DNA from 3 places in the Arthrobacter halodurans genome. Region 3 is predicted to be linked to each of the others. Evidence: riboswitches for the same ligand, from Rfam matches in the RefSeq annotation. Region 3 holds a riboswitch; each other region holds the start of a gene.

Region 1 (4,226 bases), on a different contig from region 3:
CGTCGGTGTGGCGCGAGGCTGCCGAGAATGTCGCCGAGACGCTGACCAAGGGCATGCGAGTCGTCGCCCAGGGCCGGCTGAAGTCCCGTTCCTACGAAACCAAGGAAGGCGAGAAGCGGACCGTTTCCGAGCTCGAGGTCGATGAAATCGGCCCGTCGCTGCGCTACGCCTCCGCCAAGGTCACCCGCACCCAGCGCTCCAGCGGTGGGGGCGGCGGCTTCGGCGGCGGCAACTCCGGCGGCTTCGGTGGCGGCAACGCCGGCAACTCCGGCGGTTTTGGCGGCGGCAACGCCGGCGGAAACCCCGGTGGCAACTCCGGCGGAAATTCGGGCGGCACTTGGAATGCGCCGGCCGAAGACCCGTGGGCATCGTCGTCCTCCTCCTCCGGCAGCGGCGGATGGGGCAACAACCCGGGTTCCGACGAACCGCCTTTCTAACACCCATATTCACCATCCCGCAGAACCTTTCTGCGGGCTCCACAAGATCAAAGGAGCTCCACGATGGCTAAGGCTGAACTCCGTAAGCCCAAACCAAAGTCCAACCCCCTGAAGGCCGCTGACGTTAAGGTCATCGACTACAAGGACGTAGCACTGCTGCGCAAGTTCATCTCCGACCGCGGAAAGATCCGTGCCCGTCGCGTGACCGGCGTCTCCGTCCAGGAGCAGCGCAAGATCGCCCAGGCCATCAAGAACGCGCGCGAAGTTGCCCTGCTGCCTTACTCCGGCGCTGGCCGCGGCTAAGGAAGGGATACCAACATGGCAAAGCTCATTCTGACGCACGAAGTCACCGGTCTCGGCACCGCTGGCGACATCATCGAGGTGAAGAACGGTTACGCACGTAACTACCTTCTGCCCCGCGGTTTCGCCATCACGTGGACCAAGGGCGGCGAGAAGCAGGTCGAGTCCATCAAGGCCGGCCGCGCGGCGCGCGCCGTCGCGACGCTGGAAGAGGCCCAGAAGCTGGCCGCCTCCCTCGCCGCGAAGCCCGTCAAGGTGACGGTCAAGGCCGGCGAGACCGGACGGCTGTTCGGCACCGTCAAGGCCGAGGACATCGCCAAGGCCGTCGAGGCCGCCGGCCTCGGCTCGATCGACAAGCGCAAGGTTGAAATGCCGGAGCACATCAAGTCGACCGGCAACTACCAGGCGACCGTGCGACTGCACGAGGACGTCTCCGCGACGCTCGACCTCCAGGTCGTCGCCGCAAAGAAGTAGTCCGTCCCGCCGGTGGCGCGCCGTTGCGCGCCCCGGCGGACACGACCGAGGGACCCCGCCACACGGCGGGGTCCCTCGGCGTTTGTGTGCCGGTGTGCCGGTGCGGAGGCCAGGAGCGAGGAGGGTTCGGAGGCGGAGGCCCACGCCGCGGCGGATGGGCCGCGGTCCCCGGCGGCCGGCTCCGTAGCCCGGAGAAACATTCCGCCGGGCCTTTGACCCGTGATGCGGCACGGGCCTAGCGTGGTAGGTGAATCAAGAGCGCCAACGTCAAGCCCTGGCTCGTTGGACGGCAACCCTCTCACGGTAGTGGGGTGCTCCAGGTGATGATTCGGCCGTCCGGACACCCCGTGCGGCAAGTACCGCACATTGGCGGGCGCCCCCACGGGTGGTCTTCCGCGGTGTGCGCAACGCCGAAGGATCCCGCCATGTCTCTCTCCGACGACCTGCACCCCGACTCGCTCCGCGGCGCCTTCGCGCGCTTCCCCTCGGGGGTGGCCGCCCTCTGCGCCCTGGTGGACGGCCAGCCGCAGGGCATCGTCGCCTCATCGTTCACCGTGGGCGTCTCGCTCGATCCGCCGCTCGTGATGTTTGCCGTGCAGAACTCTTCCCGCACCTGGCCGATCCTGCGCTCCGCACCGCGGATCGGTGTCTCCGTGCTGGGCGAGCGCCACGAGGGCGTCTGCCGGCAGATCGCGTCCCGCCAGGGGGATCGCTTCGCCGGGCTCCGGCTCGAGTCGACCGACCAGGACGCCCTGTTCCTGGACGAGGCAGCGCTCTGGCTCGAATGCAGCGTCGAGCAGGAGATCCCCGCCGGGGACCACCGCGTGGTGCTGCTGCGGGTCCACGGCCATGCGGCACACGCGGACGCGAACGAACCCCTCGTCTTCCACGGGTCCGCGTTCCGACGTCTCCGGGAGACCGCCCTGGTGTAGTCGCGGTCCGAGGCGCGTGGCACGGGTGCGGGCCGGTGGCGCGTGCCCCGAACCCAGCCGGGTCAGCGACATGCAGGGGCGAGTGGCCGAGTGGGTCGTCAGCCGCCTAGGACGCCTGGAGGGAGTCGACGAACTTCCGGGCCTCCGTCAGGGGGATACCGGTGTCGTGGTGGATCTTCTGGACCGCCTCCCGGGTTTTCCCGGCCTGCACGAGTGCCAGCACCTCGGCGTATTCCGGGTCGGTCGCTCCGAGTCTCGCAGCGGCCTGCCGTTCGGTGGCCGCCCGTCCCGCGGTCGACGAGGCGCCCTGGCCCGTGCGTCCGGTCGAGGCGCGCCGTGCCGCCGCCGTCCGTTGCGTTGTCGCGAGCCGGAGCTGCTCGGCGCGCTCGGTGTCCGCCGCCTGCTGCCGCGCCGCGGCCTCATTGAGCCGGGCGATGTACTGGTCGGCTTCGTTGAGCTGGTGGCGCGGTCGGGACCGGATCGCGGCGACCAGGAGCCAGGCGAGCGCCGCGAAGATCAGGCCGAGGACCAGCATCTCCTGAAGGGTGAGTCCGGGCATGGTGCATCTCCTGTGGCTGGGTGTGCGCGGCTAGTGGTCGTGGCTCGGTGAGCCGACCGGTGCAGGGAGGTCCGACATGACGTGCCGGTATCCGGTGTCGACGAGCTGGCGGAGGATCCCGGGATCGATGTCGGCCGGCCTGTTGACGGAGAGGCAGGCGGCGCCGGGCCCGTGCCGGCCAAGCCGGGCCCGCAGCGCGTGGGCGTCCGCGCGGCGCACCGGATGCCCCACACCGTCCACGCGATCCAAGGGGTCGACGGCGGCAGCCCGGGTCGTGGCTTCGCTCACGGGGAAGGCATCGCGCTGGTGGTCATGGGGACAGTATCGCAGTGCCGGGTGGGGTGGACAACCAAGATCCGGCGTGCATGCACAGGCGCGACCCGCGTGTCTGTGGATAGTGCCGTTGCTTCTGTGGAAAAGTGACGCTCGTGGGATCGTAACCCACCACACAACCTCCAAGTAGCCCCTGAATGTTGATCCCGAAAATCTTTTTGTACACAGGTTGTCGTGGATAAAAAGCCTAGTCAGAGCCGTTTCGAATCTGAAAGAAATATTTCATCCACAACCTCCTCCCCAGTCTGTGCACACAACACGCCGCACTGCACACAGCTTCTCCACATGGGCTGTGGACAACTCGGTTGGGAAGGGCGCGGAAAGGGTCTATGGTGACAGGGTCTCCGGTCCACCGCGCGCACTGCGACGGGCCTCGCCCCGCGATCTCCACAACCTCCAGACGGACCCGGCGCGGGCTGGGATAATGGAGGCAGCACGGGTGCGCCGACGGCCGCCCACCACCGAGGTGAAGGGAAGCGACGTGTCGCTGATGCAGACAGACTCCAAGGGTTCGCGGGAGTCTGAGTTCGGCCGGACCCCGCCACAGGACCTGGTGGCGGAGCAGAGTGTCCTGGGCGGCATGATGCTGTCCAAGGACGCCATCGCCGACTGCGTGGAGGTCCTCCGCGGGATCGACTTCTACCGGCCGGCCCACGAGTCCATCTTCGAGGCCATCATCGACCTCTACGGACGCGGCGAGCCCGCCGACGCGGTCACCGTCTCCGATCTGCTCACCAAGCGCTCGGAGATCTCGCGCATCGGTGGTCCCGCATACCTCCACACCCTCATCCAATCGGTCCCCACCGCCGCCAACGCGGGGTTCTATGCCGAGATCGTCCGGGAGCGCGCCGTCCTGCGCCGCCTCGTCGACGCCGGGACCAAGATCGTCCAGTTGGGCTACTCCCAGGACGGCGAAGTGGACGAGATCGTCAACCAGGCCCAGGCGGAGATCTACGCCGTCGCGGAACGACGGACCGCCGAGGACTACGTGCCGCTGCGCGACATCATCGAGGGCACGGTGGACGAGATCGAGTCGGCCGGGCACCGGGGCGAGGGCATGACCGGCGTCCCCACCGGCTTCTACGAGTTCGACGAGCTGACCCAGGGTCTGCACGGCGGGCAGATGATCGTGATCGCGGCGCGTCCCGCCGTCGGCAAGAGCACGTTCGCCCTGGACTGGGCGAGGTCGGC
Region 2 (4,226 bases), on a different contig from region 3:
CCACGATGATGGTGAACCACCCGGTGAACAGGGTCAGCGAGTCCTTGCCGAGGCCCAGCAAGAGGAAGAAGAGGAACCACAGGACGGCCCAAATCCACCAGATGACCCCGAACACGGGGTCGTTGGCTTGCGTGAAGTTCAGGATCCCGTAGCCGACGGCGCAGAACGCGACGAACAGGGAGAACCAGCCCAGGCCCTCGCCGGGAAGCCCGAAGGTCTGGTTCAGCGCGACGTACAGGTAGGTGAAGCCGAACAGGTAGAGTCCGGAAGCCCCGAGGATGACGGCGGGGTCGCCGTTCGACTGGGCGATGATGATGGTCGGGAACACGACCTGCATGGCACCGACGAAGAAATTGATGATGGCCGCGGACTTGCCGGGCACCTTGCCAATCAGCATCAGGCCGTTGATGAACAGGACGGCGCCGACGTACAGAAGACCGACGTTACTCAAGTGAATGCCCTCCGAAACGCGTCGTTGGGTTACGGGTTGTGGGCCGGATCTCGCGACGGATCCGGAATGCTTCACCGGTATTTGACAAGCTAGCCCCGGCCCCCGGGAAGGTCAACGGTTGTTGCCGGCAAACGCCAACCGGTCCGGCGACGCATTTGCCGCTGGCGCCGCTGGCCCTGTACAAAGGACTCACCAACCATCCAGAGCGGCTGAGAGATCTGGCTCGACGACGCCGCAGCAACCCCTTCCCGTCCGCGGGAGGAAGGTGCTCACGCCAGGACCGATGGAGTGATCCCATGGTTCCGCCCGTTTCCCCGCACGCTCCGCCGCCCGCCGACCCCGGCTTCGACGCCCGCGTGGCCGTCGCCCTGGACGAGCTGCCGCCACCGACCCCCGCGCGGCACCTGATCAAGCTGACCCCGGGGGTTCCCCCGGACGGCCGCTACGACGAGCTGGCCGCCGTCTTCCGGCCGGTGTTCGCGCGCATCGCCGAGGGGGCGGCGGCGCGCGACGCCGACCGGGTGCTGCCCTTCGAGCAGGTCGGCTGGCTCAACAAGGAGCGCTTCGGCGCCCTGCGCGTCCCCGTGTCCGACGGCGGCCACGGCGCCACCCTCGCCGACACCTTCCGCCTGCTGATCGAGCTCGCGGAGGCCGACTCGCAGGTCGCCCACCTGCTGCGCTCGCACGTCGGCTTCGTGGAGTCGATCCTGGCGCACGGGGACGCGGCGCTGCGCGGGCGCTGGTTCGCGCGTTTCGCCGCCGGACAGCTGGTCGGCAACGCCTACACCGAACGCGGGGGCAACGCGCTCGGCACGCTGAACACCGTCCTCGAGGAGCACGACGGCGGCTGGAGGCTCACGGGGGAGAAGTACTACTGCACCGGGACGATCTTCGCCGACTGGGTGGCGGTTGCCGCGGCCCGGCCGGGGCGGCCCGGCCGGGACATCGCCGTCGTGTCCACGCAGCATTCCGGGGTCCGCATCTTCGACGACTGGGACGGCTTCGGGCAGCAGCTCACGGGCACGGGATCGACGTCGTTCGCCGCGGTCCCCGTGGACACCGTGCTGCGGCCCGCCGACCTTGCGGCGCACCCGGAGTCCGCCGTGTTCCAGCTGGTCCTGCTCGCGGTGCAGGCGGGGATCTGCCGGGCCGTGCTCGGCGACGCCCGCGCCGCCGTGCAGGCCCGCACGAGGTCCTTCAGCACCGGAACCGGCGTGCCCGTGGCCGACGACCCGCAGGTCCTGCAGATCGTCGGGGAGATCTCGGCGAGCGCGTTCGCGGTCGACGCGGTGGTGCTCGCGGCCGTGGCCGAGCTGGAGTCGGTGTGCGGGACCGGGGCGGGACTCAGCGCCGCGGAGCGGTACGCGGTCTGCGAGCTCGCCGCGAACCGGGCGCAGACCGCGATCCAGCCGCTCGTGCTGGCGGCGGCCTCGCGGCTCTTCGACGGTCTCGGCGCGTCGTCGACCGCGCGGGCCTGCAACCTGGACCGCCACTGGCGCAATGCGCGGACCGTGGCCACCCACAACCCGGCGATCTACAAGGCGCGGATCGTCGGGGACTACGAGGTCAACGGCAACGCGCCGCTGCCGTTCGACGCCGTCGGCGACGTCGTGCCGCCGGACCACCGCCACCCGAGGACGCCCCGAACGGCGAAGAATACGCCGTAAGACGACGAAATATTTCGTCGGCATGGCGTGACGAGTTGGTGGATCGAAGAAAGTGCGATTCCATGGAATCGACGGCGGGGCACGCTCCGCCGTCGCACACCATCCAGAGCGGCCGAGAGACCTGGCTCATTGACGCCGCAGCAACCACCCTTCGGGGCCGGTGCTCATGCCAGGACCGATGGAGAATTCTTTCCACCACGTTCGGTCCGCTCGGACGCGCACCCCTGCCCGGGGCACGCGCCGCCCGGCCGCCGCGCGGCGGATTCTCTTCTCGGGACGACCTGAGGAGCATGACATGATCAGCATCCGGGACGTCTCGACGGTCTTCACGACCGCCGGGACCGACTTCACGGCCGTGGACCACGTGTCCCTGGAGATCCCACGGGGATCCATCCAGGGGATCATCGGCTTTTCCGGGGCGGGCAAGTCCACGCTGTTGCGCAACATCAACCTGCTGGAGCGGCCCACCTCCGGGCGGGTGTCGGTCGACGGGACCGACCTCACCGCGCTGGGGGACGAGGAGCTGCGCCGCGCCCGGCACCAGATCGGCATGATCTTCCAGCACTTCAACCTGCTGAACAACCGCACGGCGCAGCAGAACGTCGAGCTGAGCCTGAAGTTCGCCGGCGTCGAGAAGAAGGAGCGCCGGCGTCGGGCCAAGGAGGCCCTGGCGATCGTGGACATCGCGGACAAGGCCGATTCCTACCCGGCCCGCCTCTCCGGCGGCCAGAAGCAGCGCGTGGCGATCGCCCGCGCGCTGGCCACCGAGCCCAAGGTGCTGCTGTGCGACGAGCCGACGTCCGCGGTGGACCCCCGCACCACCGCCTCCGTGCTCCAGTACATCTCCGACATCAACGCCCAGCTGGGCATCACCACCGTGATCGTGACCCACGAGATGAACGTCGTGAAGGCCATCGCGGACAACGTCGCGATCCTCGAGGAGGGGCGGCTCGTGGAGCGCTTCGACCTCGCCGAGCTCGACCGGCCCGGATTCCGCCCCGCGACGGAGATCGGCCGCTACCTGATCTCCGACGACATCACGCTGGACCGCGCGGCGCGCGCCACGAAGGAGCTCTCCCATGCCTAGCCCGATCCTTCCCGCCAACACCACCGCGCTGGACCTGAACCGCGTCGCCGAGCTCTGGCCGGAGATCGTGCTGGCCATGGGGCAGACGTTCGCCATGCTGATCGTCGCGATCCCGCTGGCCGTGCTCGCCGGGACGCCGCTGGGCATCTGGCTCTATTCGATGTCCCCGCACGGACTCAAGCCGCGGCCGCGCCTGCACCGGGTGGTCGACTCGCTGGTGAACACCATGCGCTCGTTCCCGTTCCTGATCCTGCTGATCGCGATCATCCCGGTCACCCGCTTCATCGTCGGCACCACCATCGGCACGGCCGCGGTGATCGTCCCGTTGACCATCAACGCGATCCCCTACTTCGCCCGTTTCGTCGAGCAGAACCTCACGCAGCTCGGCTCGGGGGTCGTCGAGGCCGCCCGCGCCATGGGCGCCACGCGTGGGCAGATCGTGCGCGACGTGCTGCTGGTCGAGGCGAAGCCGGCGCTCATCGGCTCCATCACCATCATGACCGTGAGCTTCATCAGCTACTCGGCCATGGCCGGACTGGTTGGCGGCGGCGGAATCGGTGACTTCGCGATCCGGTACGGCTACTACCGGTACGAGACCGCCGTGATGTTCTTCGCGATCGTCCTGATGATTGTCCTGGTCCAGGCCGTCCAGATCGGCGGGACCCGCCTGGCCCGGACGCTCGACAAGCGCCACTGACCCGCGGTCCACATCCCGCCGTCCCGCGCCCCCACCCCACCCCTCCCTAGGAGAACCATGCCTTCCACCGGATCCTCCGGGCGTCCGCGCCTGCTGCTCAGCGCGTTCCTGATGAACACCCCCAGCCACATCCTGGGTGGCCAGTGGCGCCATCCCGAGGCGCAGCAGCACCGCTTCAACGAACTGTCGCTGTGGACCGACCTGGCCCGCCAGCTCGAGGACGCCAAGTTCGACGCCCTGTTCTTCGCCGACGTCGTGGGGCTCTACGGCGACCACGACGGAGGCTGGGCCTCCCACGTCCGCCGGGGCCTGCAGGTGCCGGCC
Region 3 (4,226 bases):
GTGCTGGCCCCGCGGGGGGCGTTCGACAACGGGGAGCTCGACGCGCGGATCGTCTCCGACGGCGTGCGCGGCTGGCGGAACTTCATCGCCTCGCCGATTCCCTTCGCCGAGGTCGTCGCCACGGTGGGCGGCCAGGAGTTCACGGTCGACGCCGACCGCGGCGGCGTCCTGGACGCCCGCATCCCCGCGTCCCTGACGCCCGGATGGCACTCCATCACCCTCCGGTGCGAGGATTCGGAACCCTCGGTCGCCGAGGTGTTCGTGGTGGACGGCGACGTCGACTTCGGCCTCCTGAGCGACATCGACGACACCGTGATGGTCACGGCCCTGCCGCGGCCGTTCCTGGCCGCTTGGAACTCATTCGTGCTGGACGAGCACGCCCGGGCCGCGACGCCGGGGATGGCCGTGATGATGGAGCGGCTGATGCGCGCCCGCAGCGCCTCGCCCGTGCTGTACCTGTCCACGGGCGCGTGGAACGTGGCGCCGACCCTGGCCCGGTTCCTGTCCCGCAACCTGTACCCGGATGGAGCGCTGCTGCTCACCGACTGGGGGCCGACCGAGGGTCGCTGGTTCCGTTCCGGCATGAAGCACAAGGTGGACCAGCTGCGGCGGCTGGCCTCCGAGTTCCCCACCATGCGGTGGCTGCTGGTCGGCGACGACGGGCAGCACGACCCGGAGATCTACGCGGAGTTCGCGAAGCGCTACCCGCAGAACGTGCGCGCGATCGTCATCCGCCAGCTGACCCCGTCGGAGGCCGTGCTGGCCGGCGGCCGTTCGCAGGGCACCGTCGACTCGACCCCCGGCGTCCCGTGGGTCTATGCGACCGACGGCGCGCAGATCATCGCCGAGCTCGAGAAGCTGGGCCTGGTCGAGGCCGACGAGCGGCGCACCGGAGAGCCGGGGTGAGCGGCCGCCGGCTGCGGGTTCAGATCCCCATGCGCTGGAGCGACATGGACGCCTACGGCCACATCAACAACGTGAATCTGGTGCGCATGATGGAGGAGGCGCGCATCGCGTCCTTCGGCGTGCCCGGCGGGACGGGCAAACCCGGCAACGCCCCCGCCGTCGACCTCTTCTCGTCGGTCCCCGACGGCACCCAGACCCTCGTGGTGGAGCACCGGATCCGCTACGTGCGCCCGCTGGACTACCGCAACGTCCCGGCCGACGTCGACGTGTGGGTCTCCGCGGTCAAGCCGGCCAGCTTCGACATGAGCTACGAGTTCCGCGACCCCTTCGGCGGCGAGCTCTGCGTCAAGGCGACGACGACGCTGGCCTTCTTCTCGGCCGCCGAGTCGCGCGTCCTGCGGATTCCCGCCGACCGCCGGGAGGCGCTCGGGGAGTTCCTCGGGGATCCGGTGTTCCGCTGACGCCTACCCGTGGCGCGGCCGCGACGGATCGGTGGCCCGCAGTCCCGCGGTGACGGCGTCGAACGCGGCGGCCAGCCCGGCATCGTGGGCGAACCCGCACGGCGCGAGCCGATCCCGGGCCAGACTGACGTAGCCGCGACCGGCGTGCCGTGCCGGGTCGGAGGGCAGGCCGAGGATGTCCGCGCTGCGGTTCCAGACACAGCGGCGCGTGTTGGCGGCCGCGTCCATGGCGCGCCGCGGCGCCAGCCGCGCCTCGACCCGGAGGGCGTCGTGCGTGTGGAATCCCAGCCGGCGGCCGTCGCGCGTGTGGAGGACCACGCGCTGGTCGGGGACCGAGACGACGACGTGGACCGCTTCCCAGGCGGTCGCGTCGGCCAGCGCGCCGCGCAGCCGCGCCGGGCACAGTCCGTGTCCGGAGTCCACGGAGGAACAGTGCGCGTCGGCGCCCGTGGTTGATAGGTGAAAGCCCATGGTGGACACCTTCCGTTGCTCTTGCCCGGCGCCTTGTGGGCCGGACCGCTTTCGTCATCCGAACCACCCGTGAAGCATGGGGTTGGTGTGCGGCCGGGTCGGAGCCCGTGGCTGGCCGCATCTCGTGAAGCTGCCCCCATCCTATCCCGCGCGGCCGGCGCGCGGCCGGCGCGCGGCCGGCGCGCGGGGCGGTGCGGCGCGCGCCGCGGGTTTGCGTTGCGCGCCGCGGGTTTGCGTTGCGCGCGGCGGTGGGATTGGCTGGGAAGGAACGACACGCCGGAGCACGCCGACACCCGAAGGAGAGAACGCCGCATGACCGTTCCACCCACTGCACGGCCGCCGCGCCCCCAGGTGGTCCTGGAGGTGCTGGCGTCGGAGACGCTCAGTGAGCACATGGTGCGCCTGACGCTGGGCGGCGAGGGATTCGCCGCCTATCGGAACAAGGACGCCACGGACAAGTACATCAAGCTGCTCTTCGCCGATCCGGCGCTCGGCCTGGAGCCGCCCTACGACCTCGACGCGCTGCGCGCGCGGCTGGCGCCCGAGCAGTTGCCGGTGCGGCGGACCTACACCGTCCGCCGGGTCGACGAGGAGGCCCGGACCCTGCAGGTGGACTTCGTGGTGCACGGCGACGACGGCATCGCCGGCCCCTGGGCCGCGTCTGCCCGGCCCGGCGACAGGGTGTGCTTCTCCGGGCCCGGCGGCATGTACCGCCCGGACCCCGACGCGGACTGGCACCTGCTGGCCGGCGACGAGTCCGCGCTGCCGGCCATCGCCGCGGCGCTGGAGGCCATGGACGACTCGGCGCGCGGCATCGCGTACCTGGAGGTCGCCGGGCCCGCGGACGAGCTGGCGCTGGCGGCCCCTCCCGGCGTCGCCGTGCACTGGCTGCACCGAGGCGGGGTCTTCACCCCCGAAAGCACGCTGCTGGCCGCGGCCGTGATGGAGGGCGCCTGGCTGCCGGGCCAGGTGCAGGTGTTCGCCCACGGGGAGCGGGAGATGGTCAAGGCGCTGCGCCGCTATCTGGCCGACGAGAAGGGTGTGGACCGCCGGCGCATGTCCCTGTCTGCCTACTGGGCGTTCGGGCGCGCCGAGGACACCTTCCAGGCCGAGAAGCGCGAGCCCATCGGGCAGATCTTCCCGGACTAGCCGCGGGTTGCCGCTTTCCGCCCGCGGGCCCGCGTCAGGGATAGGCCGCGGCGGTCCACAGGTGGAACAGGGCATGCGCCCGGTAGGGGCGCCACCGCTCGGCCCGGGCCGCGGCCTCCCGTGCGGTGATGCCGCCGAGCGCGCGGCGGAGCACCAGGTCGCCGGGCGCGAACGCGTCGCGGTCCCTGGCCGCCCGCACGGCCAGGTAGTCCGCCGTCCAGGGACCGATGCCCGGCAACGCCAGCAGCTCCGCCCGCGAGAGCGGAAATCCACCGTGGCCGATTTCGCGGCCCGGCGGCCCTCCGACGGGCGCGGACGCGGCGGCGAGCGCGGCGGCGACGGCGTGCACGGTGCGGGCCCGGACGCGGGTGACGCCGACGGCGGCGCGCAACTCCTCGGGGTCGAGGGCGGCGATGGTGCCGGGTTCGGGGAACAGCCTCAGCCCGCCGGGCCCGTCCGCGCCGAACGCCGACACCAGGCGACCCGCGAAGGTCCGGGCGGCGGCCAGCGAGACCTGCTGACCGAGAACCGTGGTGGCGGCGGCCTCGAAGTGGGTCAGGTAACCCACGATGCGCAGCCCCGGCCGTGCGGAGACCAGCGGGGCCAGCACGGGATCGCGCCGCAGGGACGCGTTCACCGGCGCCAGGTCGGTGTCCAGGTCCAGCCAGCGCGTGATGAGTCCCTCCAACTCCCGGGCCTCCCCGGCGTCGGGGCCCGCGTCCGCTGCAGGGCGGGCCGCATCCGATGGCGGCCCGCCGCGGAGCGCGGCGAGCACCCGCACCCCGTCCGCGTCCGCCGACAGCGTCACGGCGCGGTATCCGCCCGCCAACGGGACGGCGCGGCGGTGCGTGCCCGCGGACCGGTCCACGACGTCGACCCCGGGGATCGCGTGGGCGGCCAGGGCCCCGAGCAGCGGCCCGGCCGCGAGTCCTCCGCGGGCGCGGATCATCCGGGCGCGCCCGGTGCCGGTTCCGGGGTCCGCGCTCACGCGGGCCAGACGCCGGACGAACCGCGGCGGTGGCTGTCGACCAGATGCGTGTCGATGATGCCGATGGCCTCCATGAGCGCGTACATCGTGGTGGGACCCACGAAGGCGAAGCCCTTTCCCCGCAGCGCCTTGGACAGGGCGAGGGATTCGGGCGACCTGGTCGGCACGTCGTCGAAGGTGCGCGGTTCCGGCGTCGTCTCCGGCCGGAAGGACCAGACGAATTCCACGAGCCCGCCTTCGTCGCGCAGCGC

The links. A riboswitch is a leader RNA that binds a small molecule or an ion and turns the genes downstream of it on or off. The one in region 3 is predicted to bind S-adenosylmethionine.
Region 1: another riboswitch for S-adenosylmethionine. It lies ahead of ACETWP_RS02860 (flavin reductase family protein); the one in region 3 lies ahead of ACETWP_RS12540 (hypothetical protein).
Region 2: another riboswitch for S-adenosylmethionine. It lies ahead of ACETWP_RS08005 (methionine ABC transporter ATP-binding protein); the one in region 3 lies ahead of ACETWP_RS12540 (hypothetical protein).

The regions. Positions count from the first base shown of each region.
Region 1 covers NZ_JBHDLJ010000002.1:107,764-111,989, forward strand. Annotated here, with positions in the region: gene ACETWP_RS02845 (single-stranded DNA-binding protein) at 1-437, shown strand, start outside; gene rpsR (30S ribosomal protein S18) at 501-740, shown strand; gene rplI (50S ribosomal protein L9) at 756-1,211, shown strand; SAM riboswitch class IV at 1,462-1,576, shown strand; gene ACETWP_RS02860 (flavin reductase family protein) at 1,637-2,143, shown strand; gene ACETWP_RS02865 (hypothetical protein) at 2,250-2,702, opposite strand; gene ACETWP_RS02870 (hypothetical protein) at 2,733-2,990, opposite strand; gene dnaB (replicative DNA helicase) at 3,526-4,226, shown strand, end outside.
Region 2 covers NZ_JBHDLJ010000005.1:68,241-72,466, forward strand. Annotated here, with positions in the region: gene ACETWP_RS07995 (AmiS/UreI family transporter) at 1-451, opposite strand, end outside; SAM riboswitch class I at 645-741, shown strand; gene ACETWP_RS08000 (acyl-CoA dehydrogenase family protein) at 748-2,118, shown strand; SAM riboswitch class I at 2,215-2,303, shown strand; gene ACETWP_RS08005 (methionine ABC transporter ATP-binding protein) at 2,414-3,205, shown strand; gene ACETWP_RS08010 (methionine ABC transporter permease) at 3,198-3,902, shown strand; gene ACETWP_RS08015 (NtaA/DmoA family FMN-dependent monooxygenase) at 3,960-4,226, shown strand, end outside.
Region 3 covers NZ_JBHDLJ010000010.1:95,580-99,805, forward strand. Annotated here, with positions in the region: gene ACETWP_RS12530 (App1 family protein phosphatidate phosphatase) at 1-906, shown strand, start outside; gene ACETWP_RS12535 (acyl-CoA thioesterase) at 936-1,367, shown strand; gene ACETWP_RS12540 (hypothetical protein) at 1,371-1,838, opposite strand; SAM riboswitch class IV at 1,851-1,968, opposite strand; gene ACETWP_RS12545 (siderophore-interacting protein) at 2,151-2,987, shown strand; gene ACETWP_RS12550 (DNA-3-methyladenine glycosylase 2) at 3,022-3,975, opposite strand; gene ACETWP_RS12555 (DNA-3-methyladenine glycosylase I) at 3,972-4,226, opposite strand, start outside.